Regions from separate parts of the Pseudomonas sp. Leaf127 genome, predicted to be linked through region 1. Evidence: riboswitches for the same ligand, from Rfam matches in the RefSeq annotation. Region 1 holds a riboswitch; each other region holds the start of a gene.
What was found. A riboswitch is a leader RNA that binds a small molecule or an ion and turns the genes downstream of it on or off. The one in region 1 is predicted to bind cobalamin.
Positions count from the first base shown of each region.

Region 1 (7,318 bases):
AGCAGGCCAGCGACCCGCAGGCCTTTGAAAAAATCGTCGAGCGTTGGGGCATCCGTCGCACTCATCCGCAGTTCTGGACCTGGTTTCATGACCTCAATCGCTACATCAAGGAGCAGGATCCGCGTGAGGCGGGTGTGCTGGACATGAACCGCTACGAGAACCTCTGACAAAGGGCTTTCAGGCTGCAGACCGCACCGGATGTGGCCTGCAGCCATTATCTGTCATCGTGATCAAGCCCCTTTCTGCCGATCTTTTGCGCGTTATTACGGTCTGTTTCTCTGCGTGTTCCCCCGGTTCGGGTGTGGACGACCAGTGAAAGACACGTAAAAAAGAGGTTCAGGAATGCTGATTTCGGTTCAGGCCCTGCGGGCATTTGCAGCATGGGTAGTGGTGTGCCATCACTTCATGCAGATCTTTTTCGACTTCAAGGCCAGCGGGCCGATTGGTGAGTTTTTTGTTTCCAAGGGCGCCGTGGGCGTCGACATCTTCTTCGTCATCAGTGGCCTGGTGATCTACCTGTCCACCTGCGAGCGCGACATCCCCGCCTCGCGCTTCATTGCCTATCGATTGTTTCGTATCGTGCCGGCGTACTGGCTGTACACCCTGGCCATGGGCCTGCTGTTGCTGTGGGCCGCGCCGTGGCTGCCGCACCAGGTGATCGGCTGGCAGAATTTCCTGCTGTCGCTGGCGTTCATTCCCTCGGAAAACCCCGGCGGCTATGGCCTGTATCCCACACTCAACGTGGGCTGGACGCTCAATTACGAGATGCTGTTCTATGTCTTGTTCTCGCTGGTGTTTCTGTTCGAGCGCCGGCACCGGGTGCTGATCATTGCCAGCGCGCTGTTCGTGGTCACCGAGGTGCTGGCGGGCACGGGGCTGATCAGCCGTTTTTACGGCAATGACATCATTTATGAATTCCTGCTCGGCATTGCCATTGCCATGATCTACCAGCGCGGCTGGATCCGGCAGGCGGTGTGGCTGCCCCTGGCCGGTATCGTGGCGGCGCTGATGCTGATCCAGCATCTGGACAACAGCCAACGGTTGCTCAACTGGGGCCTGCCCAGCGCCTTGATCGTGCTGTGCTGCATTTCGCTGGAGCCGCTGTTTCGCGGCAGCAAGCTGCTCAAGGTGCTGGGGGATTGTTCGTATTCGGTGTACCTGCTGCATGTGCTGGTGCTCTATGGCGGCCTGCTGGTGGCGCAACGCTACGGGCTCGACCCGTATCTGGTGTTTGCCTTCTGTGTACCGGTGATCGCCATTGGTGCCTGGATCAGTTACGAGTGGATCGAGAAGGGGTTGTACGTGCGCATGAAGGGCTGGCTGGACGCGCGCAGGGCCGCGCGCCGCTCGGTTGCGCTATCCTGACAAAAATACTGGGTTTTGTGCGGCGCCACCGATTGGCGTAAACTGCCAGCACGTCTGCGAGGAAATTTCATGACCGCTATCACCATTACCGATGCTGCCCACGACTACCTGGCCGATCTGCTGGAAAAGCAGAACACCCCAGGCATCGGCATCCGGGTATTCATTACCCAGCCCGGCACCCAATACGCTGAAACCTGCATTGCCTACTGCAAGCCGGGCGAAGAAAAGCCCGAAGACAAGGCCATCGGCCTGGCGCGCTTCACCGCCTGGATCGACGGCTTCAGCGAGGCCTTCCTGGACGATGCCGTGGTCGACTACGCCACCGACCGCATGGGCGGCCAGTTGACCATCAAGGCCCCCAATGCCAAGGTGCCGACCGTCAATGCCGACAGCCCGATCAACGAGCGCATCAACTACTACCTGCAAACCGAGATCAATCCGGGACTTGCCAGCCATGGCGGCCAGGTCAGCCTGATCGACGTGGTCGAGGAGGGCGAGCAGAGCATCGCCGTCCTGCAGTTCGGCGGCGGCTGCCAGGGCTGCGGCCAGGCCGACGTGACGCTCAAGGAAGGCATCGAGCGCACCCTGCTCGAGCGCATCCCCGAGCTGCACGGCGTGCGTGACGTAACCGACCATACCCAGAAAGAAAACGCCTACTACTGATCAACTCGCGCACTCCCTGGTCGCGCTCTGCCGGAATGCCGGACCACCGCGACCGGCTGCGCAGCAGTCGTAAAGTTGTGGTGTTTTCGAGATTTTTGCGAGCGCTGCGCACTCGGTCGCGGGCAAGCGCGCTCCTACCCGCGACCGGCTGCGCAGCAGTCGTAAAGTTGTGGTGTTTTCGAGATTTCTGCGAGCGCTGCGCACTCGGTCGCCGGCAAGCGGGCTCCTACCTGCGACCGGCTGCGCAGCAGTCGTAAATTTGTGGTGTTTCCGAGATTTCTGCGAGCGCTGCGCACTCGGTCGCGGTGGTCCGGCATTCCGGCAAGCGCGCTCCTACCCGTGACCGGCTGCGCAGCAGTCGTAAATTTGTGGTGTTTTCGAGATTTTTGCGAGCGCTGCGCACTCGGTCGCCGGCAAGCGGGCTCCTACACTGGCCTGTACAAATGCGCATGCCCCGCCCGATACAGCGATGACTCGGCAAACGTGTCCGTTGCCAGTACCCGCCCGACCAGAATCAGCGCCGTGCGCCTGAAGCCCTTGGCCTTTACCTTGTCTTCGATGTCGGCCAGCGTGCCCAGCACCCAGTCCTGGTCCGGCCAGCTGGCGCGGTGCACCACGGCAATCGGGCAGTCGGTCCCGTAATGTGGCAACAGCTCGGCCACGATCGCCCCGATATGCTTGATCCCCAGATGAATGGCCATGGTCGTGCCATGCCGTGCCAGGTCACCCAAGGCTTCACCGGCCGGCATGGGGCTGCTGTCGGCAAAGCGGGTCAGGATCACGCTCTGGGCCACGTCCGGCAGGGTCAGCTCGCTTTCCAGCAGGGCCGCGCAAGCGGCCGTGGCGGTGACACCGGGAACGATCTGAAACGCAATATCCAGTTCGCGCAGGCAGCGAATCTGCTCGCCGATCGCCCCGTACAGGCTCGGGTCGCCGGAATGCACCCGGGCCACATCCTGGCCTTGTGCATGAGCCGATTTCATCAAGGCGATGATCTGTTCCAGGTGTAACTCGGCGCTGTTGACCACTTGATGGGCGCTATGGCCCTCCAGCACGGCCAGGGGGACCAGCGAGCCGGCATAGATAATGACCGGGCACGTGCGAATCAGGCGCTGGCCCTTGACGGTGATCAGCTCGGGATCGCCGGGGCCGGCACCGATGAAATAAACAGTCAATGAACACTCCAGAGACGTGCAAGAAATAAGGTCGCAATAAAGCCGGTATTATCTGCCTGTAACAGGGCTGCTGGCCAAGGCCAATGTGGCCTGATCGTTTTTCCGGTAGGTGATGCGCAACCAGGCAGGCTTGCCGCTCAACTGGCTGGCCAGTGCCAGCGCCGTGCTTTCGGCCACGCCACGACAGCCGGTGCGCTCGAAGGCCAGCGCCGAGTGGTGAGTCAACTGGCCTTCATAGGCCTGGAGCTGTGCTGCACTGAAAAACACCAGCGGCAGGCCGAGTTGTTCGGCAGCCTGCCACAAGCCCGGCTCGTCGCACTTGCTGTCGATGGAAGCCAGCGCACTGACCGCCCCGATACCCAGGCCATGGTCATGCAGGCTCTGTGTGATCAGCGCCAGCAGCACCTCGGCCGGGCAGCTGTGTCGGCAGCCCAGGCCCAGGGCCAGCCACGGCCGGTCAGTACTGACCGGCATGCCGGCTGCGGCGGAACAGCCAGGCGCTGATGGCCCCCAGGGCGGCCCAGAACAGTGCATTGGTCACCAACGACGCAACGATGAACTGCGACGCCAGCGCCTCGGGTGCCAGGCTCGCATGCTGTTCCGGTTGAGGTGCGCCGATCACATGCGGCACCACCAGCACGGCCACCCCCAGCAGTTTGAGCAAGGTGCCGCGGCCGAACACGATCAGCGCCAGGCCCGCAGCCGTGGCGGCGGCGGTGGAAATCCACCAGTTCTGGCGCAGGCCCAGTTCGGCCGCTGCCGTCCCCGGCAATTCCGGAGGCAGCCCCAGGGTAGGCGCCAGGACAAACACCGCAAACCCGGCCAGTCCCCAGAACAGGCCCTGCAGCGTGCTGCCCGGCGCACGCAGGGTGTAGAGCCCGGCCAGCATCAGGGCAAAGCCCACGGCCACCACCAGATTGCCACCGGTGGTCGACAGCAAGCGCTGCCAGCCATCGGCCGGTGCCCAGGCCTCGTCGTCGTGCGCATGCACATGGGCGGCAGCGCCCGGCGCGTGGGTGTGTTCCTGGGTGGCCGGTGCCTGCTCGAAGGTTTCCGCTTCAAGAATCAGTGGCGTCAGCCACAGGCTCTGCACCAGGGTCAGCAGCAGGGCGGCCAGCAGGCCGCTGAAACCTGCGGTCTGCACAATTCGCTTGAACATGGTCAGGCCTCAATGGCAAGGAAAGGCGGCGCTGTGCCGGGTGTCGTGGGCGGCATTGTGCACCGCGTCGATGTGCGAGAAGCCGGCGAAATACACCAGGCTGCAACCGAGCAATACCGCGCCGATGGCGGCCGTCAGGCGCTGGCTGAGGGTGGTGGGAGTGGCGGCGGGGTGGCTGCTGCTGATGATCGACATACGGCTTGCCTCTTGTTTTCAAAAGGGCAGGCAGGCGCATGGACGCGGGGCGACGAACATCGGCCCGTATCGACTGCGCCCGCCCACCGCGGGGTTGTCAGAGAAATAGATAGCGGGCCGGTCTCCGGGCTGGCGAGGGACGTTCAGGACGTCATGCAAGGATCGCCTTCCCATGCCGTGGCACAGTGGATAGACCCTTCGCTCGCTTACCGTTGCGGGGGCAGCACCGGACTTTGTGTCAGCCCATTGGCAGGCGGACGACAGCACCGGTTTCCCGTTTCACCCTGTGAAGGGCACCCGTAACAAGGTGTGTAGCAGAGCATGAGCCATGCATGACGTCAATCTTGACATTGACCCTTGCCCAGCCACTGCGTAGCCTTGCCGGTCTGAGGTTCCTTGTGCAAATGGCGCAAGGCTAAGACGGGAATACGGTCGAGCCGTAGCTGCCCCCGCAACTGTAAACGGTCCTGTTCGTCGCACAGCCACTGCCCTGGGCGGGAAGGCGCGGCGAACGGCCTGGCCAGCAGGCCATGGCCACGCCGCCAGCCAGGAGACCTGCCTCAACCGAATTCTCACTACAACCGGGCGGGGTGATCCGGTGGCGATTCGCACTGTGCGCCCGGCGCGCGGCTGTCGTCCTGTTTGCCCGCCGCATGACCAAAGGGCATCCGATGAAAACGCAGTCCAAGCTTCCCGTCACCATCGTCACCGGCTTTCTGGGCTCGGGCAAAACCACCTTGCTGCGCCACATGCTTGATAACGCCGAAGGCCGGCGCATCGCGGTGATCGTCAACGAGTTCGGCGAGCTGGGCATCGACGGTGAAATCCTCAAGCAATGCACCATCGGCTGTACCGAAGAAGAAGCCAATGGCCGCATTTTCGAACTGGCCAACGGCTGCCTGTGCTGCACCGTGCAGGAAGAGTTCTTCCCGGTGATGCGCGAGCTGGTCGAGCGCCGTGGCGAACTGGACCACATTCTGATCGAAACCAGCGGCCTGGCCTTGCCCAAGCCGCTGGTGCAGGCCTTCCAGTGGCCGGAAATCCGCACCGCCTGCACCGTTGATGCCGTGATCACCGTGGTCGACAGCCCGGCAGTCAAGGCCGGCACCTTCGCCGCCTACCCGGACCAGGTCGACGCGCAGCGCAAGCTGGACCCCAACCTGGACCACGAATCGCCGCTGCACGAGCTGTTCGCCGACCAACTGGCCAGCGCCGACCTGGTGATCCTCAACAAGGCCGACATGATCGACGCCGAGGGCCTGGCCGCCGTGCGCGCCGAAGTCGCCGAAGAGCTGCCGCCGGCGGTCAAGGTGATCGAGGCCAGTAACGGCCGCTTGCCACTGAGCGTGCTGCTGGGGGTCGGCGCCGAGTCCGAGCGGCACATCGACGGGCGCAAGACCCATCATGACCATCACGAAGGTGATGACCACGACGACCACGATCACGACGCTTTCGACTCGATCTCGATCAAGCTGCCCGAGGCTGAAGAAGCGCGCCTGCTCGCGGCCCTGACGCAACTGGTGGTCGAGCACGGCATCCTGCGGGTCAAGGGCTTCGTGGCCATCCCCGGCAAGCCGATGCGCCTGTTGGTGCAAGGCGTCGGCACCCGCTTCGACAAGCATTTCGACCGCGCTTGGCGCGCAGATGAAGAGCGCGCCACGCACCTGGTGCTGATCGGCCAGGAACTGGATGCGGCGGTGCTTGAAGCGCGCTTGCACGCGGCATTGGCCGGTTAAGCCATGCACCTGCTGAGAACCCAGCCCGGTGGTTTCGTAACGGACGACAGCATTGCCGACCTGGGGCAAACCCCCGCCGACCTGGTGATTCTCTGCAGCGGCGACTCCAGCCTGGCCTTGCTGGCCGAGGCTGCGCAGCAATTGCCGGACGACTACCCGAGCCTGCGCCTGGCCAACCCGATGCAGGTGCAGAATCACGCCTCGGTCGACCTGTATGTCGAAGAAGTGCTGCAGCATGCGCGGGTCATCCTGCTCTCGCTGCACGGCGGCATCGGCTACTGGCGCTACGGCGTGCAGCGCCTGCTGGAGCTGGCGGCGCGTGGTGTGCAGGTGATCCTGGTGCCGGGCTGCGATCGCCCGGACCCGGAATTATCCGATTTCAGCACGGTGCCGGCCGCCGAGGGCGAGCGGCTCTGGCAGTTTTTACGCCAGGGCGGGCTGGACAATGCCCTGAACCTGTTCAACTGCATGGCCAGCCAGTGGCTGGGGCGCGACTACGCCTGGCAAGAGCCCCAGGCCCTGCCACGTGCCGTCATCTACCATCCGCACAAGACCCGGGCGCAACTGGCCGATTGGCAAACCGACTGGGCCGCCGACGCACCGGTAGCGGCCTTGATCTTCTACCGCTCGCACTTGCAGGCGGCCAACACTTCGTTCATCGACGTGTTCTGCCAGCGCTTGCAGGCCCAGGGCCTCAACCCGCTGCCGATCGCCGTGGCCAGCCTCAAGGAAGCCGGCTGTCTGACGGCCGTCGAAGACTGGCTGGACGAGGCCGATGCCGCGTTGATTCTCAACACCACAGGCTTTGCCCAGTCGAGCCCGGAAACGCCGCACTTGCGGCCGTTCCGGCGCGATGTCCCGGTGATCCAGGCCATCTGCGCCCAGGACAACGAGCCGGCCTGGCAGGCCAGCGACCTGGGCCTGGGTGCCCGTGACCTGGCCATGCACATCGCCTTGCCGGAGCTGGACGGGCGCATCATCAGCCGGCCGATCAGCTTCAAGGACCTGGCCTGGCACAGCGAGCG
Region 1 covers NZ_LMOA01000021.1:339,263-346,580, reverse strand. The annotation lists gene ASF84_RS14905 (fatty acid cis/trans isomerase) at 1-167, shown strand, start outside; gene ASF84_RS14900 (acyltransferase family protein) at 343-1,365, shown strand; gene nfuA (Fe-S biogenesis protein NfuA) at 1,435-2,028, shown strand; gene cobM (precorrin-4 C(11)-methyltransferase) at 2,454-3,203, opposite strand; gene ASF84_RS14885 (cobalamin biosynthesis protein) at 3,252-3,677, opposite strand; gene ASF84_RS14880 (CbtA family protein) at 3,661-4,362, opposite strand; gene ASF84_RS14875 (CbtB domain-containing protein) at 4,372-4,557, opposite strand; cobalamin riboswitch at 4,656-4,873, opposite strand; cobalamin riboswitch at 4,930-5,134, shown strand; gene cobW (cobalamin biosynthesis protein CobW) at 5,229-6,293, shown strand; gene cobN (cobaltochelatase subunit CobN) at 6,297-7,318, shown strand, end outside.

Region 2 (7,318 bases), on a different contig from region 1:
CGATTTCGTGGTGGCGGTGAAACTGCAAGGGGCGTCGGCCACGCGCATCATCGGCCGGCACATCATCCCCATGTGCCTGTCGTCGGTGATCATCCGCCTGACCATGAACATGGCCAGCATCATTCTCACCGCCGCCGCCCTGGGCTTTCTCGGCCTGGGCGCCCAGGCACCGCTGCCGGAATGGGGCGCGATGATTTCCAGCGGTCGACGCTACATGCTCGAAAGCTGGTGGCTGGTGGCGGCACCGGGCGCGACCATCATGCTGGTCAGCCTGGCCTTCAACCTGCTGGGCGACGGCCTGCGCGATGTGCTGGACCCGCGCAATGCCTGACGGTCGGACCGTAAAAGCGGCTTGGGCCGCGAAGCTCAAAGAACAACAATAAGGTACAGCGCCATGTCACAGATCAAGCTTGCAGTAGAAGATTTGCGCGTCGACTTCACCAGCGCCGGCAAGACCACCACCGCGGTGCACGATGTGTCGTTCACCCTGGGCCGGGAAAAGCTGGCCATCGTCGGCGAGTCCGGCTCGGGCAAGTCGACCGTGGGCCGCAGCCTGTTGCGCCTGCACCCGGCCAGCGCCCGCATCACCGCCAAGACCCTGCGCTTTGGCGACACTGACCTGCTGAGCTGCAATGAAAAGCAGATCCAGGGCATTCGCGGCCGGCGCATGTCGATGATCATGCAGGACCCCAAGTACTCGCTGAACCCGGTGATCAAGGTCGGTGACCAGATCGCCGAAGCCTACCTGGCGCACCACAAGGTCTCGAAGGCCGAAGCCCGCGAGCGCACCCTGGACATGCTGGCCAAGGTACAGATCCGCGACCCGGCGCGGGTGTTCGAGCTGTACCCGCATGAGGTGTCCGGCGGCATGGGCCAGCGGATCATGATCGCCATGATGGTGATCACCGACCCGCAGGTGATCATCGCCGACGAGCCGACCTCGGCGCTGGACGTCTCGGTGCGCCGCCAGGTGCTCAATGTGCTTGAAGAACTGGTCAGCGAACGCGACCTGGGCCTGCTGTTCATCAGCCACGACCTGAACCTGGTGCGCCACTTCTGCGACCGCGTGCTGGTGATGTACGCCGGACGGGTGGTCGAGTCGCTGGCCGCCAAGGACCTGGACCACGCCCGTCATCCCTACACCCAAGGCCTGCTCGCCGCCCTGCCCAGCCTGGACCGCCCTCGCGCCAGCCTGCCGGTGCTGCAACGCGACCCACTCTGGCTCACACACTGAGGTTGATCCCATGGCGATGATCGAAGTCGATTCACTGAACCTGAGCTTTGGCACGGGCGCGGCCGTCAACCAGGTGCTACACGATGTCAACCTGCAGGTCGAGCAAGGCCAGTCGTTCGGCCTGGTCGGCGAGTCCGGCTCGGGCAAGACCACTGTCCTGCGCTGCCTGGCCGGCCAGTATCACCACTGGAGCGGCCACCTGAAGGTCGCCGGCCAAGGGGTACAGCGCAAGCTTGATGCCGAGCACTACCGCACGGTGCAGATGGTGTTCCAAGACCCCTACGCCTCGCTGCACCCACGGCACACTGTCGACACCGCGCTCAAGGAACCGCTGAGCGTGCACCGCATCGGCGAGCGTAACGAGCGGGTCAGTGAAGTGCTGGGCCAGGTCGGCCTCAACGACAGCTTCCGCTACCGCTACCCGCACCAGCTTTCAGGTGGGCAGCGCCAGCGCGTGGCGATAGCCCGGGCGCTGATCCTGCAACCGAAGGTGCTGCTGCTCGACGAGCCCACCTCAGCGCTGGATGTGTCGGTGCAGGCCGAGATTCTCAACCTGCTGGCTGACCTGCGCCGCCAGCGCGGCCTGACCTACCTGATGGTCACCCATGACCTGGGGGTGGTCGCCCACCTGTGTGATCGCCTGGCGGTGATGCAACAGGGCCGGGTGGTCGAGACCCTGGACAGCGACCAATTGCTGGGCAACCAGGTGCATCACGACTACTCGAGGCTGCTGATCCAGGCCAGCCGCGACCTGGACGCCCGCCCCACTGGTTGAATACCGAGCGACAAGCTGCAGGTGACAAGCCGCAAGAACCACGCGAGGACGCTGCATCGCTTCTTGCCGCTTGAAGCTCACCGCTTGCCGCTGCCTCTCCCGCTGTCAGTTTGATTTGCGGCCTTTACGGCCACGGGATCCGGCTGCCTGCGATTTGCTGAAAAACCCTGAAAATCAACTCAATCACAAGAATAAAAAAATGAAAAAAATCATCTCTCTGATCGCGCTGACTTCCACCACCCTGCTGACCAGTGCCTGGGTTCAGGCCGGCAATACCGGTTACGTCAACTACCGGCACCAGTACACGGAGGAGTCGCGCATGCACTCGGACCGGGTCAAGTTCGGCACGCGCCTGGAAAGCGGCTGGGGCTTCGAAGGCGAGCTCAAGTACAAGACCGCCGGTGACCGCCAGGACGTGGCATTCGACAACACCGTGGGCAGCGGCCATGAGCTGACCGTCAGTTACCAGTACAAGCTCGACAGCAAGTGGACCTTCACCCCGTCCTTCCAGCTGGAAAGTATCGAGAAATCGACGGCGTACAAGACCGGCCTGAAGGTCGGCTACAAGCTGACCGACGAGCTGAGCCTGTCGGGCCGCTATCGCTTCGACTCGATCAAACTCGACCGCGACAAGGTCAACAAGAACATGGCCTACAACGCCTCGGACGACCAGACGGTCAACCGCTATGACGTGTGGCTCAACTACGCGCCCAAGGGCAGTGCCTGGGCGTACGAGTACCAGTTCATCTACTTCGATGCCGACTACATCCGCTACGACAACGACACCAGCGACTACGAGCAGAACGCAGCGTTCAAGTACAAGTGGGACAAGAACTGGACACCGTTCTTCGAGGTGGGTGACATCAAGGTCAACGCCACCGACGATGAACGCCAGCTGCGGTTGCGGGTCGGGGTGCAGTACAACTTTCTCTGATCGTGCGATTGCGGCCCGGTAGGAGCGCGCTTGCCCGCGACCGAGTGCGCAGCGCTCGCAAATTCTCGGAAACGCTGAAATTTTACGACTGCTGGCGCAGCCGGTCGCGGTGGTCCGGCAGAGTGGGCTATTCGGACAGGCACGGTTCGGTAGGAGCCCGCTTGCCGGCGACCGAGTGCGTAGCGCTCGCAGAAATCTTGGAAACGCCACTATTTTTACGACTGCTACGCAGCCGGTCGCGGGCAAGCGCGCTCCTACCGGGGCCCAGTCGCCGTACAGCGACTGGGTGCGGCGCAGGCGCATGCGGCTGCCGTTGAGGTGCGGGCCAGCAGGCTATTGGGACAGGCACCGTCCGGTAGGAGCCCGCTTGCCGGCGACCGAGTGCGCAGCGCTCGCAAATTCTCGGAAACGCTGAAATTTTACGACTGCTGGCGCAGCCGGTCGCGGCATTCCGGCAGAGTGGGCTATTCGGACAGGCACCGTCCGGTAGGAGCCCGCTTGCCGGCGACCGAGTGCGTAGCGCTCGCAAATTTTTGGAAACGCTGAAAATTTACGACTGCTAACGCAGCCGGTCGCGGTGGTCCGGCATTCCGGCAAGCGCGCTCCTACGGGGGGTCAGTCGCCGTATAGCGACTGGGTGCGGCGCAGGCGCATGCGGCTGCCGTTGAGGTGCAGGTACATGGCGGCACGCGCGGCGTCGACGTTGCCCTGGGCGATGGCTTCGTAGATCTGCCGGTGTTCGGCATCGATGCCCTTGAGGTAGGCGGTACGGTCGCTCTGACCGGTGTAGGCCGAGTTCATGCGGGTGCGCGGGATCAGCTTGGTGCCCAAGTGCTTCATGATGTCGATCAGGTAGGCATTGCCGCTGGCCTTGGCAATCTTCAGATGGAACTGAAAGTCGGCATTGATGGTGGTACCGGATTTTTGCGGGCCTTCGAGCAGCGCCTCGAAGGCCCGCTTCAGTTCCAGCAACGCCTCGGGGCTGCGCCGCTGGGCGGCCATGCCGGCGGCTTCCACTTCCACGCTCAGGCGAAACTCCAGCAGATTGAGTACATCGGACAAGGTGGCGATGGTCGCCGGCCCCACGCTGAAGCCTTCCGGCGCCGGCATGTCGAGCACGAAGGTGCCGACCCCGTGCCGGGTCTCGACCAGACCGGCAGCCTGCAGCCGCGACAGGGCATCACGCACAACGGTGCGACTGACACCTTCGGCTTCCATGATGTGCACTTCCGAGGGCAGCTTTTCGCCGCGCTGCAGCACGCCGTCGCGCATGCGCTGGGCAAAGCGGTCGACCAGGGTTTCGGCCAGGCGTCGATGGTTTTTCTGCGCGGGAGCGGCGTTGTCGGACATTACAGCCTCGTTCTTGTCGGATACCCGATTATAGGCCGCACAGAACGACAAACACACCCGCATCCCGGCGCGTCACGAGGTTATACTCAGCGCCCCACAGGACCTGACCCATCGATATGGACCAACCATCCGCAGCCTCGGGCCGTCGCTCGAACCTGACCCAGCAGCTGGTCGCCGAGTTTTCCCGCAGGATTCGTGAAGGCGAGATCAAAAGCGGTGAAAAACTGCCCACCGAGCAGGCCATCATCCTTGAAACCGGTGTCAGCCGTACCGTGGTGCGTGAAGCCATGTCGCGCCTGCAGGCCGAGGGCCTGGTGGAAACCCGCCACGGCATCGGCACCTTCGTGGTCGATGCCGCACAAGCACGCAGCGCAACGCCCGACGAGCCAGCGGTCGGCACGCGCCACGACGCCGTGGCGGTGCTCGAACTGCGCCTGAGCCTGGAGCCGGAAGCCGCCGCCCTCGCCGCCCGGCGCCGCACCCCGGAACAACTGGAGGCCATCGCCCAGGCGTTGCAGCATCTGCAGGATTGCGCCCGGCAAGGCGTCGATACGGTACAGGCCGACTACCAGTTCCATCGCCATATTGCCCTGTGCACCGCCAATGGCTTTTTCACCGACGTGATGAACCAGTTGGGCAGCAGCATCCTGCCACGCATCGGCACCGGGTTCGGCAACCAGCCCGTGCTGGCGCATGCCGAAGACCCCGAGGCCCAGGCCCGCGAGCAGGCGCAGATCTTCACGGCCATCGTCCATCAGGACGGCGACGCGGCCCGCGCGGCCATGCGCCTGCACCTGATCAACTGCCTGCAGCGGCTGGACACAAACCGTTAGCGACTCGTGTGTCGATGGTTTACCATCGCCGCCGTCGGTTTCCGAGAGGAACTAACAGGGAATTCGCAGGCCGTGAAACGCCTGGTTTTGCCTGAGAAGTCGACGAGCGAAGGTGAGGCAAGGCGCAAAGCGGCGAGCAAGCGGAGTTTACTCAAGTAAATGAGCATTGCGATCCGGTTTGTAACGCAGCACCACCGATGCGCAGTCACCGCTCAGGTAAAAGCAAACGAAACTGCCCCCGCAACTGTAGGCATCGAGCCGCTTCATAGGCGCCACTGGGTTTCATCCCCGGGAAGGCTGGAGCAAGGCGCAGACGTGCCAGTCAGGAGACCTGCCGACCTGAATTTTTACTGACCGGCGGGGTGTCCGGGAAGGACATCCGCGCACGCCTTGCTGTCGTGTGTTCTGCCGAGGCCTGCCTGTCGGGTCGCGACCGCGATGTATTTCCTGCCTGTACACTGCGTCCCGCTTTCGTACGAAATGGAGATCGCCCTTTCATGCCGCCCCTGCTGTCGCTGCCGCGCCTGACCCTGCTGATGGTCACCCTGGGCTTTTGCGCCCAGAGCCTTGCCGCCCCCACCCGGTATCCGCTGACGCTCGAGAACTGCGGCCTGCCGCTGACCTTCGCCAAGGCCCCGGACAAGGCGGTGACCATCGGCCAGGCCGGCACCGAGATGCTCTATGAACTGGGCCTGGGTGAACGCCTGGCCGGCACTTCACTGTGGTTCAACGACGTACTGCCGCGCTTCAAGGCCCAGAACGACAAGGTCGAGCGCCTGGCCGACAACGACCCCAGTTTCGAAGCAGTGATCGGCAAGCGCCCAGGGCTGGTGGCCGTGCAACTGGAGTGGATGGTGGGCAAACAGGGGGTGGTCGGCACCCGCGAGCAGTTTCATGACCTGAAGATCCCGACCTACATCTTGCCTTCGGACTGTGAAGGCAAGGACAACCTGGTCGGCGCCGACGGTACGCGGCTGGAGCCGTTTCGCATCGACACCCTCTATAAAAGCGTCGAGCAACTGGCACAGATCTTCGACGTCCAGGACCGTGGCCGTCAGGTGGTCGACGAACTGAAGGCGCGGCTGGCCAAGGCGCTGGCCAACGTCGACCGCAACAAGGCCAAAGACGTCTCGGCAGTGTTCTGGTTCTCCAGTGCCGACCTCGACATCGACCCGTATGTGGCCGGGCGCAAAGGCATTCCGGATTTCATGCTCAACAGCCTGGGGCTGCGCAACATCGTCGCCTCCGATGAAGAGTGGCCGACCGTGGGCTGGGAAACCATTGCCAAGGCCAACCCGAACATCCTGGTCATCGCCCGCATGGACCGCCGCCGCTTTCCGGCTGACGACTACACGCGCAAACTGGCCTTCCTCAAGTCGGACCCGGTGACGCGCAACATGGACGCGGTCAAGAACGACCGCATCGTCATCATCGACGCCGACGCCATGCAGGCCAGCCTGCGCATGTTCACAGGTATCGAAGAGCTGGCCGACGCTGCTGACCGGTTCAACAAGGCCCCATGAGAGCCTGGGTGTTGGTGGGCCATGCCCTGTGGGTCAGCGTTGTGCTGGTACTGGCCGTGATCGCCGGCGCCGCCATCGGCGAAACCTACATCAGCATGGAGGTGGTCGGGCAGATCCTGGCCAACAAGCTATGGGGCGCCGGTTTCCCGGTTGACCCCATCGACGAAGGCATCATCTGGAACTACCGCCTGACCCGTGCCATCGTCGCCGCCGCCTGCGGTGCCGGCCTTGCGCTGTCAGGGGTGGTGCTGCAATCGCTGCTGCGCAACCCGCTGGCCGAGCCGTATTTGCTGGGTATTTCTGCCGGAGCCTCGACCGGTGCGGTGCTGGTCGCCCTGCTGGGCATCGGTGCCGGGGCGATTTCGCTGTCGGCCGGCGCATTCGCCGGCGCCATGGCCGCGTTTGCCATGGTCGCCCTGCTCGCCCGCTCTTCCCAAGGCTCAAGCGCGGCCGGGCATATCATTCTGGCGGGCATTGCCGGCTCACAACTGTTCAATGCCCTGACGTCGTTTCTGATCACCAAGTCGGCCAGCTCCGAGCAGGCACGCGGGATCATGTTCTGGCTGCTGGGCAACCTCAGCGGCGTGCGCTGGCATTCGGTGTGGCTGGCGGTGCCGGTGGTGCTGGCCGGCCTGCTGGTGTGCATGTGGCATCGCCGGGCGCTGGATG
Region 2 covers NZ_LMOA01000012.1:134,005-141,322, reverse strand. The annotation lists gene ASF84_RS08465 (ABC transporter permease) at 1-331, shown strand, start outside; gene ASF84_RS08460 (ABC transporter ATP-binding protein) at 395-1,234, shown strand; gene ASF84_RS08455 (ABC transporter ATP-binding protein) at 1,245-2,009, shown strand; gene ASF84_RS08450 (oligogalacturonate-specific porin KdgM family protein) at 2,209-2,943, shown strand; gene ASF84_RS08445 (FadR/GntR family transcriptional regulator) at 3,559-4,293, opposite strand; gene ASF84_RS08440 (FadR/GntR family transcriptional regulator) at 4,410-5,126, shown strand; cobalamin riboswitch at 5,145-5,479, shown strand; gene ASF84_RS08435 (ABC transporter substrate-binding protein) at 5,636-6,649, shown strand; gene ASF84_RS08430 (FecCD family ABC transporter permease) at 6,646-7,318, shown strand, end outside.
Region 2: another riboswitch for cobalamin. It lies ahead of ASF84_RS08435 (ABC transporter substrate-binding protein); the one in region 1 lies ahead of cobW (cobalamin biosynthesis protein CobW).

Region 3 (7,318 bases), on a different contig from region 1:
TTGGTCGCTCAGGCAGGCCAGGCCAATCCTGCGGGTGGGACCGCTGACCGCCCAGGGGCCGATCTCGCGGGCCAGTGCCTTGAGCAGGCTCGGCTCGGCCAGGGCAAAGCCCAGGCGCACCCCGGCCAGGCCGAAGAACTTGCCGAACGAGCGCAGCACGATCAAGCCGCTGCGCGTGGTTTCGGCGGCCAGGCTTGAGGCCGGGGTGCTGTCCATGAAGGCCTCGTCGATGACCAGCCAGCCACCGCGCTCGGCCAGCCGGGCGTGCCATTCCAGCAAGCGCTCAGGCGCCAGCAGCAGCCCCGTGGGGTTGTTGGGGTTGACCACCACCAGAATGTCGAGGCTGTCGAGAAAATAGTCGACCTCATGGGCCAGCACTTCACGCACCAGAAAGCCGGCCTTGCGCCAGGCATGCGCGTGCTCGGCGTAACAGGGCGAGACCACGCCGACCTTGCCGCCACTGCGCAGGCGCGGCAAGGCCTGGATCGCGGCTTGCGAACCCGGCAACGGCAAGGCACGCGGGGCGTTGTAATACGCGCAAGCCGCGGCTTCAAGGCCGTCATCGGCTTGCGGCAGGCGTGCCCAGTCTTGCGCCTCGATGGGCGGAATCGGCCAGGCCCAGGGTGCGATACCGGTGGACACATCCAGCCAGTCGGCCTCGGCCATCCCGTAACGCTGCGCCGCCGCCCGCAAGCGGCCTCCGTGTTCAAGCATACAATTGTGCTCCTGCACACAGCACCAGCAGCCACAGCCAGACGCCGCGCTGCACCAGTTGCCAGCCGGCCTCGATGGACTCTGCATCGGCAGGCTTGCCTTCACCCAACGGCGGGCGCTCATGCACCTCACCGTGATACACCGCAGGCCCGCCCAGCTCGACGCCCAGCGCACCGGCGCCGGCCGCCATCACCGGGCCCGCATTGGGGCTGTCCCAGGTCGGCCCCTGGGTGCGCCAGCAGCGCAGCGCCAGGCGCGTCTTGCCCAGCACCGCGTAAGTCAGGGCCACCAGCCGCGCCGGCATATAGTTGAGGACATCGTCGATCTTCGCCGCCGCCCAGCCGAAACGCTCGAAACGCTCGTTGCGATAGCCCCACATGGCATCCAGGGTATTGCTCAGCCGGTACAGCACCACGCCCGGCGCCCCGGCCACGACAAACCAGAACAGCGCGGCAAACACCGCATCGCTGCCGTTCTCCAGCACCGACTCGGTGGCGGCACGGGCCACGCCATTGGCATCGAGTTCCGAAGTCTGCCGGCTGACCAGGTAGCCGACCCGCTTGCGCGCCTCGTCCAGGTCATCGCCACGCAAGGCGGCCGCCACCGGTTGCACATGCTCGCCCAGGCTGCGCAGCCCCAGCGCGCAGTACAGCGCCAGGATCTCGACCAGCGTGCCCAGGTACGGCAACCAGCTCAGCAGCGTGATCAACAGGGTCAACGGCACCACGGCCAGCACCCAGGCGGTGACACCATGGCTGCGCCAGCCACGACCAGCGGCATTGAAGCGTTGCTCGATACGCTCGGCATAGCGTCCGAACGCCACCAGCGGATGCCAACGTTTCGGCTCGCCCAGCAACGCATCCAGCGCCACCCCCGCCGCGCTCAACAGCGCCACACTCATGGATGCACTCCCCATTGGTTTTCATACAGCAATTGTTCGAGCGGGCGCGCCTGCGCCCAGCCTTCGAGCACCAGCATCGGTGCCGGATAAAAGCCATCGACCGGTCCCAGGCACAAAATGGCCAGGGGCCGCGCGCCGGCGGGCATGTCGAGCAAGGCGGCCAACGCATCGGGGTCGAACAGCGACACCCAGCCCATGCCCAGGCCTTCGGCCCGCGCCGCCAGCCACATGTTCTGGATGGCGCAGGACAACGACGCGATGTCCATCTCCGGCAAGGTACGCCGGCCAAAGATATGCTGTTCGCGGCCGTCCATCAGCGCCGCGACGATCACCTCGGCGCAATCGCTGATGCCCTCGACCTTGAGTTTCATGAAGTCATCGGCGCGCTCGCCCAGGGCCTCGGCAGTGCGCACCCGCTCCTGCTCGACCTGGGCCTGCAGGCTGGCACGCAAGGTCCGGTCGGTGATGCGGATGAAACGCCAGGGCTGCATCAAACCGACGCTGGGCGCCTGGTGCGCGGCCTCCAGCAAACGCGCCAGCCGTTCGGGCGCCACCGTGCCACCACTGAAGTGGCGCATGTCACGGCGCTCGGCAATGGCCCGGTACACCGCCGCCCGCTCATCGGGGCTGAAGGCTGCGTCGCTCATGGCGTGAACAGCGCCGCAATCGCAGGCGGGCTCGAAGGGAAATAAAAATGCACGTACGAGGCCGTCAACCGGCCCAGGCGATAGACCGCCTCGGCCCCGCGCCCGCCATTGGGGCTCACGCCCCGGGCGATCGGTGTCAGTTCAGTGCTGGTCAATGAGTGATGGTAAGTGTGCCCGCGCAGCAAGCCTTCGGGCAGCGCCACGTTCTGCAACGCCAGGGCCGCCAGGCGCGTTTGCATCACCGCCTCGCCCGGCACCAAACCGGCCAGTTCGACGCGCACGCCCTGGACATCGGTCAGGGCATCGAGCAGGTAGAGCATGCCGCCGCACTCGGCCAGGATCGGTTTGCCTGCCGCGTGATGGGCGGCAATCGCCTCGCGCATCAAACGGTTGGCGCCCAGGGCCACATGGTGCAGCTCGGGATACCCCCCGGGCAGGTACAGGCTATCGGCCTCGGGCAGCTGCGTGTCATGGATCGGCGAGAAGAAACTCAGCTCGGCGCCCATGCCCCGCAGCAGGTCGAGGCTGGCGCCATAGACAAAGGCAAACGCTTCGTCGCGGGCGATGGCGATGCGCACCCCGGCCAGCAACGGCTCGACCGGTTGCGGCTCGGGCGCAGCAAAGGTCACCGGCGGCGGCAGCGTCACTTCGCAAGTGCTGCCCAGCGCCTGGGCGGCGGCGTCCAGGCGCGCGTCCAGATCATTCAATTCACTGGCCTGCACCAGACCCAGATGGCGGCTGGGCAGCTCGATGCCGGTCTCGCGCGACAACGCGCCGTACCAGCGCAGCCCTTCGGTCAGGCTGTTTTCCAGCAGTTGCGCATGGCGCACAGTGCCGACCCGGTTGGCCAGCACGCCGGCAAACGGCAGGTCCGGCTGATAACGCGCCAGCCCCAAGGCCAGGGCGCCGAAGGTCTGGGCCATGGCGGTGCCGTCGATGACGCCCAGCACCGGCACCCCGAAGTGCCGCGCCAGGTCGGCGCTGGACGGGGTGCCGTCGAAGAGGCCCATGACCCCTTCGATCAGAATCAGGTCGGCCTCACCGGCCGCCTCCCAGAGCAGACGGCGGCTGTCTTCGACGCCGATCATCCACAGGTCCAGTTGATAGACCGGCGCACCGCTGGCGCGCTCCAGAATCATCGGGTCGAGAAAATCCGGGCCGCATTTGAACACACGCACCTTGCGCCCCTGATTGCGATGCAACCGGGCCAGCGCAGCGGTGACGGTGGTCTTGCCCTGCCCGGAGGCCGGGGCGGCAATCAATACGGCGGGGCACTGGCGGGCAGCGTCACTCACAGCTCGATGCCCTTTTGCGCACGAATGCCGGCCTGAAAGGCATGCTTGACCATGCCGATCTCCGACACGGTGTCGGCCAGTTCGATCAATTCGGGCTTGGCACCGCGGCCGGTGACCACCACATGCTGCATGGGCGGGCGCGCCTGCAGGTCGGTCAGCACCTGGTCGAGGTCCAGGTAGCCGTGCTTGAGGGCAATATTGAGTTCATCGAGGACCACCAGGCTGATGGCCGGGTCGCTGAGCAATTGCTTCGACACCTCCCAGGCCGCCTGGGCAGCGGCGATGTCGCGCTGACGGTCCTGGGTTTCCCAAGTAAAGCCCTCGCCCATCACGTGATAGCGCACCTGCTCGGGAAAACGCCGGAAAAACAGCTCTTCGCCGGTGCTGTTGCGGCCCTTGATGAACTGCACCACGCCGCATTGCATGTCGTGACCCATGGCCCGGGCCAGCATGCCGAACGCCGAGCTGCTCTTGCCCTTGCCATTGCCGCTGAGCACCAACAGCAGGCCGCACTCATTGGGCGAATTGGCAATGCGCTCGTCGATGATGGCTTTCTTGCGCAGCATGCGCGCCAGGTGGCGTTCGTCACGTTCGGGGGATGGGTTCATCTTCAGCTCTCCGCTGGGGGGCACGCGAAAGCAGACGACAGGACAGCCTCGGGCCGCCAGGCGCGTACCCGTTGCAGAGCATCGCCCGCCGTGATGCTGTGGAAAGAGTGACAGGCCGGTCTCCGGGCTCATGAGCGGGTGTTACCCCTGGCGGTGCGCCTTCCCGGGCAAACCCAGTGGCGTTGGACACCGCCTTGACTCATCTACCGTTGCGGGGGCAGCGCCGGAATTGGACAGGTCCTGACCGGCTTCCCTGTTTCACCTCGCCAATCGATGATTGCAAGGCACCTGAAACAAGCGGCGAAGGGTAGAGGGTTGGGTAAACAGCGTCAAACAGTATTGAATTGAACCTCACGGACGGCGCTTTCTCTATCCATAATCAGCTTTTGGTTTATGGCGAGGCCTCACCATGCTCAAGCGTGTCCCGCATTGCGCAATCATCCTGCTCACCGCAGGCGGCCTGGCAGCCTGTGGCGAAACCGCCAGCCTGCAAGTGGCCGACGGCTCGGGCCCTGCCCCGCAGCTGCCCGCCCCCAACAAGACCCTGCTGCCGACGGTCAATATCGCCCCGGCCATCGGCTGGCCCGAGGGCGGCAAGCCGGTCGCCGCCCCCGGCACGCAAGTGGCCGCCTTTGCCGAAGGCCTGGACCATCCGCGCTGGCTGTATGTCTTGCCCAACGGCGATGTGCTGGTGGCCGAATCCAACACGCCCGCTAAGGAAAATACTGGGGGCGTGCGTGACTGGATCGCCAGAAAGATCATGAGCCGCGCCGGGGCCGGCGTGCCCAGCGCCAACCGCATCACCCTGCTGCGCGATGCCGACCGTGACGGCGTTGCCGAGACCCGCTCGGTGCTGCTGGAAAACCTCAACTCACCGTTCGGCATGACGCTGGTGGGTAATACGCTGTACGTCGCTGACACCGATCGCCTGCTCGGCTTCCCCTATGAAAGCGGCCAGACCCGGATCAGCAGGCCACCTGCGGTGATCACTGACCTGCCAGGTGGCGAGCTGAATCACCACTGGACCAAAAACGTGATCGCCAGCCTCGACGGCAGCAAGCTGTACGTCACGGTCGGCTCCAACAGCAATGTCGGCGAGAACGGCATGGACCAGGAACAGGGGCGCGCCGCCATCTGGGAAGTGGACCGCGCTTCAGGGCAGAAACGCCTCTTCGCCTCGGGGCTGCGCAACCCCAACGGCATGGACTGGGAACCGGTGACCGGCAAACTCTGGACCGCCGTCAACGAGCGCGACGAAATCGGCAGCGACCTGGTGCCCGACTACGTGACCTCGGTGCAGGACGGCGGCTTTTATGGCTGGCCCTACAGCTACTACGGCCAACACGTCGATGAGCGCGTGCAGCCACAAGACCCGCAGAAAGTCGCCAGCGCCCTGGTGCCCGATTACGCCGTGGGGCCGCACACCGCTTCGCTCGGGCTGGTGTTCGCCGACGGCAAGACCCTGGCCGCGCCGTTCGATCAGGGAATGTTCATCGGCCAGCACGGCTCATGGAACCGCAAGCCGCACAGCGGCTACAAGGTGGTGTTCATCCCGTTCAAGGCCGGAAAGCCTGCAGGCCAGCCGGTCGATGTGCTGAGCGGATTCCTGGACAAGGACGAGAAAGCCCTGGGCCGCCCGGTGGGCGTGGTCAACGACCAGCGTGGCGGCCTGCTGGTGGCGGACGATGTAGGCAACCGCATCTGGCGCGTGACATCAGCCAGGTAGGACGGAATGCCGGACCACCGCGACCGAGTGCGTAGCGCTCACAGAAATTGATTAAACGCTGAAATTTTACGACTGCTAACGCAGCCGGTCGCGGGCAAGCGCGCTCCTACCGGGCAGAATAAAGACTGTGAATCACCGGCCGTTCTGCGCCAGGCTTTCCGGGCGGATCACGCGCTTGGCGTTCAGATAGGCCTTCTGCCAGTAAGGCTTGCTCAGGCTGTCGAGCTTGACCGTGCCACCGGTGGCCGGTGCATGCACGAAGCGCCCTTCACCGACATAGATACCGGCATGCGACACCTGCGAGCCGCCGGAGGTGGCGAAGAACACCAGGTCGCCGGTCTGCAACTGTTCACGCCCCACGGTGGGGGCATTCATCACGATCATGTCGCGCGTCGAGCGTGGCAGGCTGATGCCGGCCATGTCACGGTACACATAGCCGATCAGCCCGCTGCAATCGAAACCGGAATCCGGGGTATTGCCGCCCCAGCGATATGGCGTACCCACCAGCCCCAAGGCACGAAACAGCACATCCTCGACCGCCGGTGACGCTACGGTCGCGGGCGCAGCCAGCACGGGGCGCTGAACGATACGGGGTTTCTGGGGGGGTGGTGCGCTGGCGCAGGCGCCGAGCAGCGCTGCGAGGGAAATCACCATCAGGCGTAACGTCATCGACATAACCACAACTACTCCCTTCGGATGCGGCCTTGTTGCCGAAAGCACAAAGCCCGGTCAGGGACCGGGCATCACGTTATTTATGGCGTTTGATAGTAGCGGGTTTTACGCTGGTCGAGGTCATCGCCGTGGTCTGCACGTCGCCGCTTGGCGGTGCCAGCACCAGGGCGCGCTTGGCCTCGATGAAGGTCTTGCTCCAGTACGAGTCGTCCAGGCTGTCGATCCGGACTCCGCCGCTGCGGCGGCTGCTGGAATGAATGAACTGCGCATCCCCCAGGTAGATCGCTGCATGGCTGACACGACCGCGACCGGCGGTGCTGAAGAACAGCAGGTCACCCGGCTTGAGGTCGCGGCGGGCAACCTGCGGTGCATCGATATTGATCATTTCCCGGCTCGAACGCGGCAGGCTCATGCCGGCCTCTTCGCGGAACAGGAAATTGATGAAACCGCTGCAATCGAAGCCCGAGGTAGTCGAGCTGCCGCCAAAACGGTAGCGCGTACCGATCAGCGACTTGCCGCGTTCCAGAATGGAGTCGGCCAGCAACGGCAACTGGTAGGAGGTGTTTCTGGAGAACCCGGCCAGTTCTTCTTCGGCTTCCTGCTCCTGCTGCAATTGAGCAGTGTGGGCATGACGCGCGCCGGACTGGGCGGTGATGGAATGGGTGTACTGCGCCTGGTGTTCAGGCTGCGGCTGGGTGACCGATGACTGGGTCGAGCAACCGAACAGAAACGTGGCAAAAAGCAGTGGCACGAGG
Region 3 covers NZ_LMOA01000020.1:68,080-75,397, reverse strand. The annotation lists gene cobD (threonine-phosphate decarboxylase CobD) at 1-714, opposite strand, end outside; gene cbiB (adenosylcobinamide-phosphate synthase CbiB) at 707-1,615, opposite strand; gene bluB (5,6-dimethylbenzimidazole synthase) at 1,612-2,262, opposite strand; gene ASF84_RS10975 (cobyrinate a,c-diamide synthase) at 2,259-3,557, opposite strand; gene cobO (cob(I)yrinic acid a,c-diamide adenosyltransferase) at 3,554-4,165, opposite strand; cobalamin riboswitch at 4,262-4,472, opposite strand; gene ASF84_RS10965 (PQQ-dependent sugar dehydrogenase) at 4,575-5,891, shown strand; gene ASF84_RS10960 (C40 family peptidase) at 6,024-6,566, opposite strand; gene ASF84_RS10955 (C40 family peptidase) at 6,640-7,318, opposite strand, start outside.
Region 3: another riboswitch for cobalamin. It lies ahead of cobO (cob(I)yrinic acid a,c-diamide adenosyltransferase); the one in region 1 lies ahead of cobW (cobalamin biosynthesis protein CobW).

Region 4 (7,318 bases), on a different contig from region 1:
GGTGACGCCCATTGTCTGGTCGCTGCCGGGTATGCCGGACTTCGTGACCCTGACCCTGGGCGTGAATGCCTTGAACATCGTCGGCCTGCCGATCATTTCGCTGGGCCTGCTGATCATGTCCAACCAGAAGTCGCTGCTGAGCAAGGAGTACCGCAATAACGGGTTCGAGAACATCGCCCTGGCCTTCGCCACTGGACTGGCCATCTGGGTCGCGTTCCAGTTGGGGATCGAGATGCTGGGTTAAGGCGGGCCAAAAGCCGGTGAACAAGTGGGCCACCTGTACGACACACAAGGCTCGTGCCGGCTTGAAAGGCTGGCAAGCGCGCTCCCTGGGCCCATGTTTGCTGCGCGAAAGCGCGCCCCTGTGCTTGCCGCGAGGCAAGGCAGGCGCCGCGAAGTCTGGTCATTCCAGATGAGTGGCGAGTAACGCAGTCTGGACTTGAAAAGGGAGTGACCCTTTTCTGCGTCCTCCGCCTGGCCTGGCGAGATTGGGCCCAGCAACGCGGCTCGTGCTGAAACGGCAACAGACCCTAAAGATCCTGCCCCTGCGTCCGATAGCGTCAGGTTAGCCCTTGGATTTCGCGCTGGCCGCTTGGGCCGGTTGCGCCTTCAAGGGGCCTCCCTCCTCCATCCTCTGCCATGCAGACAATCGCCATCGAGCACAGGAGCGCCGGGTCATGGGACGATTCACCCTTATCAACAACACGCCTGAGGTGGCCGCATGAGCGGGTCGTTCATCCACTTTCTGGTGCCGTCGCTGGACAGCGCGCTGGAACTGACATTTTTCACCCTGATCGTGGGCGGCATGCTGGCCTCGCTGATCTGCGCCGAACGCTATGGCCGTACCGCCACCTGGGAGCGCAACTGGCAAGGCGGTACGCACAAGGGCGCACTGGATCTGGAGCACGGCTCGATCAGTGAGCTGAGCCATGCGCTGGCGTCGCTGCCCGAGCGCATTGTCAGCAACATGCCAGGGCTGCTGCTGATTTTCGGCCTGCTGGGCACCTTTCTGGGCCTGGGCATGGCGCTGGACAAGGCCTCGGGCGTGCTGCAAGGCAGTGCTGAATCCCTGGATGCCATGAGTGATTCGCTGGCGCAACTGACCGGCATGATGAAAGACCTGGGGTCGAAGTTCAAAACCTCGACCTGGGGCATCATCGCCTTCATCGTACTCAAGCTCTGGGAGTCTTCGCGCTGGTCAGCCGAAAGCCGGCGCAGCGACTGGTGCGTGCGGCAGATGAAGCAGGCCATGGACCAGGGCCGCAAGGAACTGCGCGCCTACAGCGACGTGCGTGACCGTCAGGCCCGCGAAGCGCTGGAACAGGTGGGCGAGCGGCTGGTGCAGTCCATCAACGCGCAATCGCAGCTGCTGGCCGCCGAATTCAAGGGACTCAAGCTGTTGAACATGCAGATGGCCAAACAGGCCCAGGGCCAGCACGAAGCGCTGGTCGAGCAGTTCACCGCCCTGAGCAACCAGATCGGCGAAGGCAATCATTGCCTGGCCAGCCTGGACCGCCACGCCGCGACCGCAGGCGAGCACCTTGAGCAGCTCAAGACCCTGGCCGGGCAAGAGAACCCGCAGGCGCAGGAGCAGCATCAATTGCTGATTGATCACCTGACAACGCTGGCCACCCTCACCGAAGAAAGCAACCTGTCGCTGGACAGCCTTGATCACCGCGCCGAGCGCGCCACCGCGCAACTGGATGAGCTGCAGAACCTGGAACGGCAACTGGCACAACAGGCCCAGGGGCATCACGGGATTCTGATCAAGCAATTGATGACCCTCAGCACCCAGGCCGGCGATGGCAATCGCTCGCTGGCCAGCCTCGATGAGCGCAGCGAACAGAGCGTGCATCACTGGAGCGTGGCGGCGGCGCAGTTACAGGCCTCGGTCGACGGCATTGCCGGTGACCTGCAGCAAGCCACCGGGACGATCACCACCGCGGTGGGCGGGCTGGCCAGCGAGGTCGAGGGTCTGACCGCCCAGGCCCGCGATGCCAGCGAGCCCGCTGACGCTCCCGAGCCGGTGTAACAGGCGATGAAAGAAAAGCCCAATGAATGGGTGTCCATCTCGGACCTGATGGCCGGCGTCATGGCGGTGATCATGCTGATGCTGGTGGTGTCGGTGTTGCAGAACAAGGCCGGCGAAGCCGCTGCCAAGGCCGAGCAGCAGATGCAGGAACTGGCGCGCAGCCAGGGCAATGCCGCACAACAGGCGCGCTTGCAGAGTCTGCTGACCGAGATGCAGGCGGACCTGGAGCGTACCGGTGAGGCGCAACTGGTCGAGATCGACATCGCCAACCGGCGCCTGACCCTGCCCGATGATGCCTTCGCCCGTGGCAGCGCCTGCATCACCCCGGCCACACGCGCCGTGCTGGGCAAGTTGAGTGTGCGGGTGGCGACCTTCATGACCGAGTCGGCGCAGGCACAGGTGCTGGTCGAAGGCCACACCGACAACCTGGCAGTCAATCGTCCGGTGACTGACTTTGCCCGCTACTGCACGGTGTACGACGACAACTACACCTTGTCGGCGGCCCGCGCCCGCGAGGCGCGCAAGCTGCTGATTCAGGCACTCGATGCGCAACAGGCCTTGCGCGTGGGGGTGGCCGGCTACGGTGACTCGCGCCCCAAACCCGGGATCGACCCGGCCAGTGCCTTGAACCGGCGGGTGGAGATCCAGCTGGTGGTCGGCCGCCAGGTGACCGCCGAGTTGTAACCCTGACGGGGCCTGGGCCGTGCGATCGCGCATGGCCTGTGGCATCTGTATTTGACGCCGCCGTTCATCGGTGGTCTTATCCCGCCCCAGTTTCAGGTGTCTCATGCCGCCGTGCATGAGGTGAAACGGGAAGCCGGTGCGTCACCTTGGTGATCAGTCCGGCGCTGCCCCCGCAACGGTAAGCGAGCGACCCCTTCGACACACCACTGTGCCCTGGCATGGGAAGGTGAAGGGATCGTGATCCTCGCAAGCCCGGAGACCGGCCTGAAACCTCAGTGTGGTGCCTCACCACACGCGTTGGCAATCCCGCGGTGGGCGGGCGCAGGCCGGTATCCGTGCGCCTGCGCGTGCGGTCCCCTATGCGTTATTCCCTCCGGGTTCATTCTTTCCTGATCGAGTTGGAATAGCATGTCCCGCTTCTACCCTTTGCACCTGAGCCTGTTGCCCTTGCTGGGCTTTTCCGGCACAGCCCTGGCCGACCCTGGCCCCCTGAACCTGCCGGCCACCTCGGTCAGCGACGTCGCCGCACACGTCCGGCCAGACCTGAACACGCCCATGGCCACCGGTTCACGGCTTGAACTGACGCCCTTGCAGACCCCGGCCAGTCTCAGCCGTCTCGACAGCAAGATGATCGAGCAGCGCAACAACCAGAGCGTGCAGGAAGCAGTCAGCCGCGCGCCGGGCATTTCCAGCATCGTCGCGCCCGGCAACGGCAATACCGCGCTGTCGGCGCGGGGGTTTACCGGACACACGTCGGTGATGACGCTGTTCGACGGCGTACGGTTTTACACCGGGTTCGGCACCCAGACCTTTCCGGTCGACCCCTGGATGGTCGAGCACATCGATGTGCTCAACGGTCCGGCCTCCGTGCTGTACGGCGAAGGCGCCACCGGTGCAACGATCAATGTGATGTCGAAAAAACCGTTCGACGGGCCGATCCGCAATCGCCTGCGCGTCGGCTATGGCTCGTACGATCGCCAGCAGGCCGCCCTGGACAGCGGCGGCTCGCTGAGCGAGCGCCTGAGCTACCGCCTGACCCTCAACCAGCAGCAAAGCAACGGCTGGGTCGCTCACGGTGATTCGCGCAGCGAGGCCTTGAGCGCTGCCCTGCGCTGGCAGGCCAGCGATGACCTGAGTGTCACCCTTGCTCATGAGCGCGGCGACAGCGAGCCGGTGACCTGGTTCGGCACACCGCTGATCGACGGCCATTACCGTGACAACCTGCGTGACAAGAACCACAACATCCGCAATGCCGTGCAGCGCTACAGCGACGAATGGACCCGTCTCAACACCGACTGGCAGATCAGCGATGCGCTCAGCGCCAGCAACCAGGTGTACTGGATCAAGAGCCGCCGCCACTGGCGCAATGCCGAGGTCTATGACTGGCGCGCCAGCCAGGGCCAGTTGCTGCGTGGCGAGTACCTGGAGATCAAGCACGACCAGGAGCAGATCGGCGACCGCCAGACCTTTACGTTGCAGCATTCATTGCTGGGACTGGACAGCCGCACGGTGGTCGGCGCCGAGTACAACAAGATCCGCTTTGCGGTCGGTAACAATTCGCCGTACACGGATGTCGGCGGCGACTACATCGACCCGTGGCAACCGGCCGCCAGCGACTTCCAGAGCCAGTCGCCGTACCGGCCGCTGGCCGATACGCAGACCCGCACCTTGGCCCTGTTTGCCGAAAACCGCCTGCAACTGTCCGAGCGCTGGTCGCTGGTGACCGGCGTGCGCCGTGACCAGAACCAGCTTGAGCGCAACGACAAGCGCACCGACACCCGTAGCGACCGCCGCCTGACCGGCGGCAACTGGCGCGCCGGGCTGGTGTTCGCGGTCACCGATCAACTGTCGTTGTATGGCCAGTACTCGACCAGCGAAGACGGGGTCAGCAACCTGATCACCCTCAGCCCCAGCCAGCAACAGATGGACTTGACCGAGGCCAGGCAGACCGAGCTGGGCTTGAAGCAGGCGTTCCGGGACGGCCGTGGTGAGTGGACCCTGGCGGCGTACCACATCGTCAAGAACAAGGTGCTGACCTTCGACCCGGTCAGCCGCCTCAGCCAGCAGGCCGGCCAGCAGTCGTCCGATGGCCTGGAAGCCAGCCTCGACCTGCAACTGGGGTACGGCTGGCAGGTGGCGGCCAACGCCTCGGTGGTGCGCGCCAAATACGATGATTTCGACGAAAACGTCGATGGCATCAGCGTGTCACGCGCCGGCAATCGGCCGACTGACGTGCCCCGGCGCACGGCCAACCTGTGGCTGAACAAGGCCCTGACCGAGGAACTGGACGCCGGCGTGGGCCTGCGTTATGTCGATGCGCGTTATGCCAATACTGCCAATACCGCCCAAGTGCCGGGCTACACCGTGGTGGACGCCAACCTTGACTGGCAGGTGCTGCCCGAGGTGAGTCTGGGGCTGCAACTGTATAACCTGCTGGACCGGCGCTATGCGGTGACGGCGCAGAACAGCGCCCGGCAATGGCTGATGGGCCAGCCGCGCTCGCTGTTCGTCACCGCTGACTACCGTTTCTGATGCACATGGCGCAGGCACTGAGCCTGCGCCCTCGACAAGGAGTGTTTATGCCCCGTCTGAGCCTTGAAGGGCTGGCATGGGAGGCCGGGCGGGCGTTCCGGCTGGCCGACATCGACCTGCAGGTCGGTGCGCAGGAATTCGTCGGCCTGATCGGTCCCAATGGCAGCGGCAAGAGCAGCCTGCTGCACTGTGCCTGGCGCTTGCATCAACCCACCGCCGGCCAGGTGCGGCTCGATGGCCAGGACCTGTGGCAGCAGTCGGCCCGCTGGAGCGCGCGGCGCATGGCCGTGGTGCAGCAGGAGTTCCCCCAGGACTTCGGCCTGCGGGTGCTGGATGTCGTGCACCTGGGCCGGGCGCCGCACAAGGGTCTGTTCGAAGGGCACAGCGCGGCGGACCTGGCGCTGGTCGAGCAGGCCCTGCAGCGCACCGGCCTGCATGAGTATGGCGTGCGCCTGTTCGCCAGCCTGTCGGGCGGTGAGAAGCAACGCGTGCTGCTGGCCCGCGCCCTGGTGCAGCAACCCGAGCTGTTGATTCTCGACGAGCCGACCAATCATCTGGACCCGCGCTATCAACTGCAATTGCTGCAATTGCTGCGGCGCCTGAAACTCGCCACCCTGGCCAGCTTTCATGACCTGAACCTGGCCGCGGCGTTCTGCGACCGCCTGTATGTGCTGTGCGACGGTCGCTTGATCGCCAGCGGCACGCCCACCGAGGTGCTGACCGCCGAACTGTTGCTTGATGTATTCGGCGTGCAGGCCCTGGTCGACACCCACCCGCGGGCCCCTCATCCACGCATTACCTGGATAACCCACGCATGATCCGTCCCCTTTTCCTGTACCTGGCGCTGGCCTGTGCGGCTGTCGCCGAGGCCAGCGACTACCCACTGACCGTGCGCAGTTGCGAGCGCGACGTGACCTTCACCCAGGCGCCGCAACGTGCTGTCAGCCATGACCTGAACATGACCGACATGCTGCTGGCGCTGGGCCTGCGCGAACGCATGGTCGGCTTTACCGGCATCAGCGGCTGGAAAACCCTCGACCCCGCGCTGCGGGCCCAACTGGCCGGCCTGCCGGAAATCGCCCCCCGCCACCCGTCGGTGGAAAACCTGCTGGCGGTCGGCGCCGACCTGTACGTGGCCGGCTGGAACTACGGCATGCGCGTCGGTGGCCCGGTGACCCCACAGACCCTGGCGCCGTTGGGCATTGCGGTGTACGAATTGAGCGAATCGTGTTCGTTCGTCATGGGACAGCATGAGGCACGCTTTGCCGACCTGTACAACGACCTGCGCAACCTGGGCCGGATCTTTTCCGTCGAGGCCCGCGCCCAGGTGCTGATCGATCAGACCCGGCAGCGGGTGCAGCGCGTGCAGGCAGCCTTGGGCGACAACCCGGTGCGTCCCCGGGTGTTTCTGTATGACAGTGGCGAGGATCGAGCACTGACCTCGGGCCGGCTGGGCATGCCCCAGGCGCTGATCCAGGGCGCCGGCGGGCATAACGTGATGGACGATGTCAGCGGCAGCTGGGTCTCGGTCAACTGGGAAAGCGTGGTGGAGCGTAACCCCGAGGTCATGGTGATCGTCGATTACGGCCCGACGTCCTGGCAGGCCAAGCGTGACTTTCTGCTGCAGCACCCGGCCCTGCAAAGCGTCGATGCCATCCGCCATCAGCGCTTTGTGGTGCTGAGCTATATCCAGGCCACGCCGTCGCTGCACAACGCGCAGGCCTTGGAAATCCTCGCCCAGGCGCTGCATCCGGAACGGTTTGCCGAGGCCGCGCGGTGAAAGGCCGGGTGAGTCGTCGCGGCTACGGCGCCTTGGTCTTATTGCTGCTGGTGTTGCTGGTGCTCTCATGCCTGCTGGCGCTGGGCTTTGGGCCGGCGCACCTGTCGCCGATGCAGGTGGGCGGCATCGTGCTGCAACAGCTGGGTTTTGCCATCGACGGTCCCTGGAGCCGGGGTCAGGAGCAGATCGTCTGGCTGATCCGCGCACCCCGGGTGCTGCTGGGCGCGCTGGTGGGGGCCGGGCTGGCGATGGTCGGCACGGCCTTGCAGGCGGTGACCCGCAACCCGCTG
Region 4 covers NZ_LMOA01000012.1:500,566-507,883, reverse strand. The annotation lists gene ASF84_RS10165 (Nramp family divalent metal transporter) at 1-244, shown strand, start outside; gene ASF84_RS10160 (hypothetical protein) at 722-2,032, shown strand; gene ASF84_RS10155 (OmpA/MotB family protein) at 2,039-2,716, shown strand; cobalamin riboswitch at 2,794-2,998, shown strand; gene ASF84_RS10150 (TonB-dependent receptor) at 3,125-5,248, shown strand; gene ASF84_RS10145 (ABC transporter ATP-binding protein) at 5,296-6,066, shown strand; gene ASF84_RS10140 (ABC transporter substrate-binding protein) at 6,063-7,028, shown strand; gene ASF84_RS10135 (FecCD family ABC transporter permease) at 7,037-7,318, shown strand, end outside.
Region 4: another riboswitch for cobalamin. It lies ahead of ASF84_RS10150 (TonB-dependent receptor); the one in region 1 lies ahead of cobW (cobalamin biosynthesis protein CobW).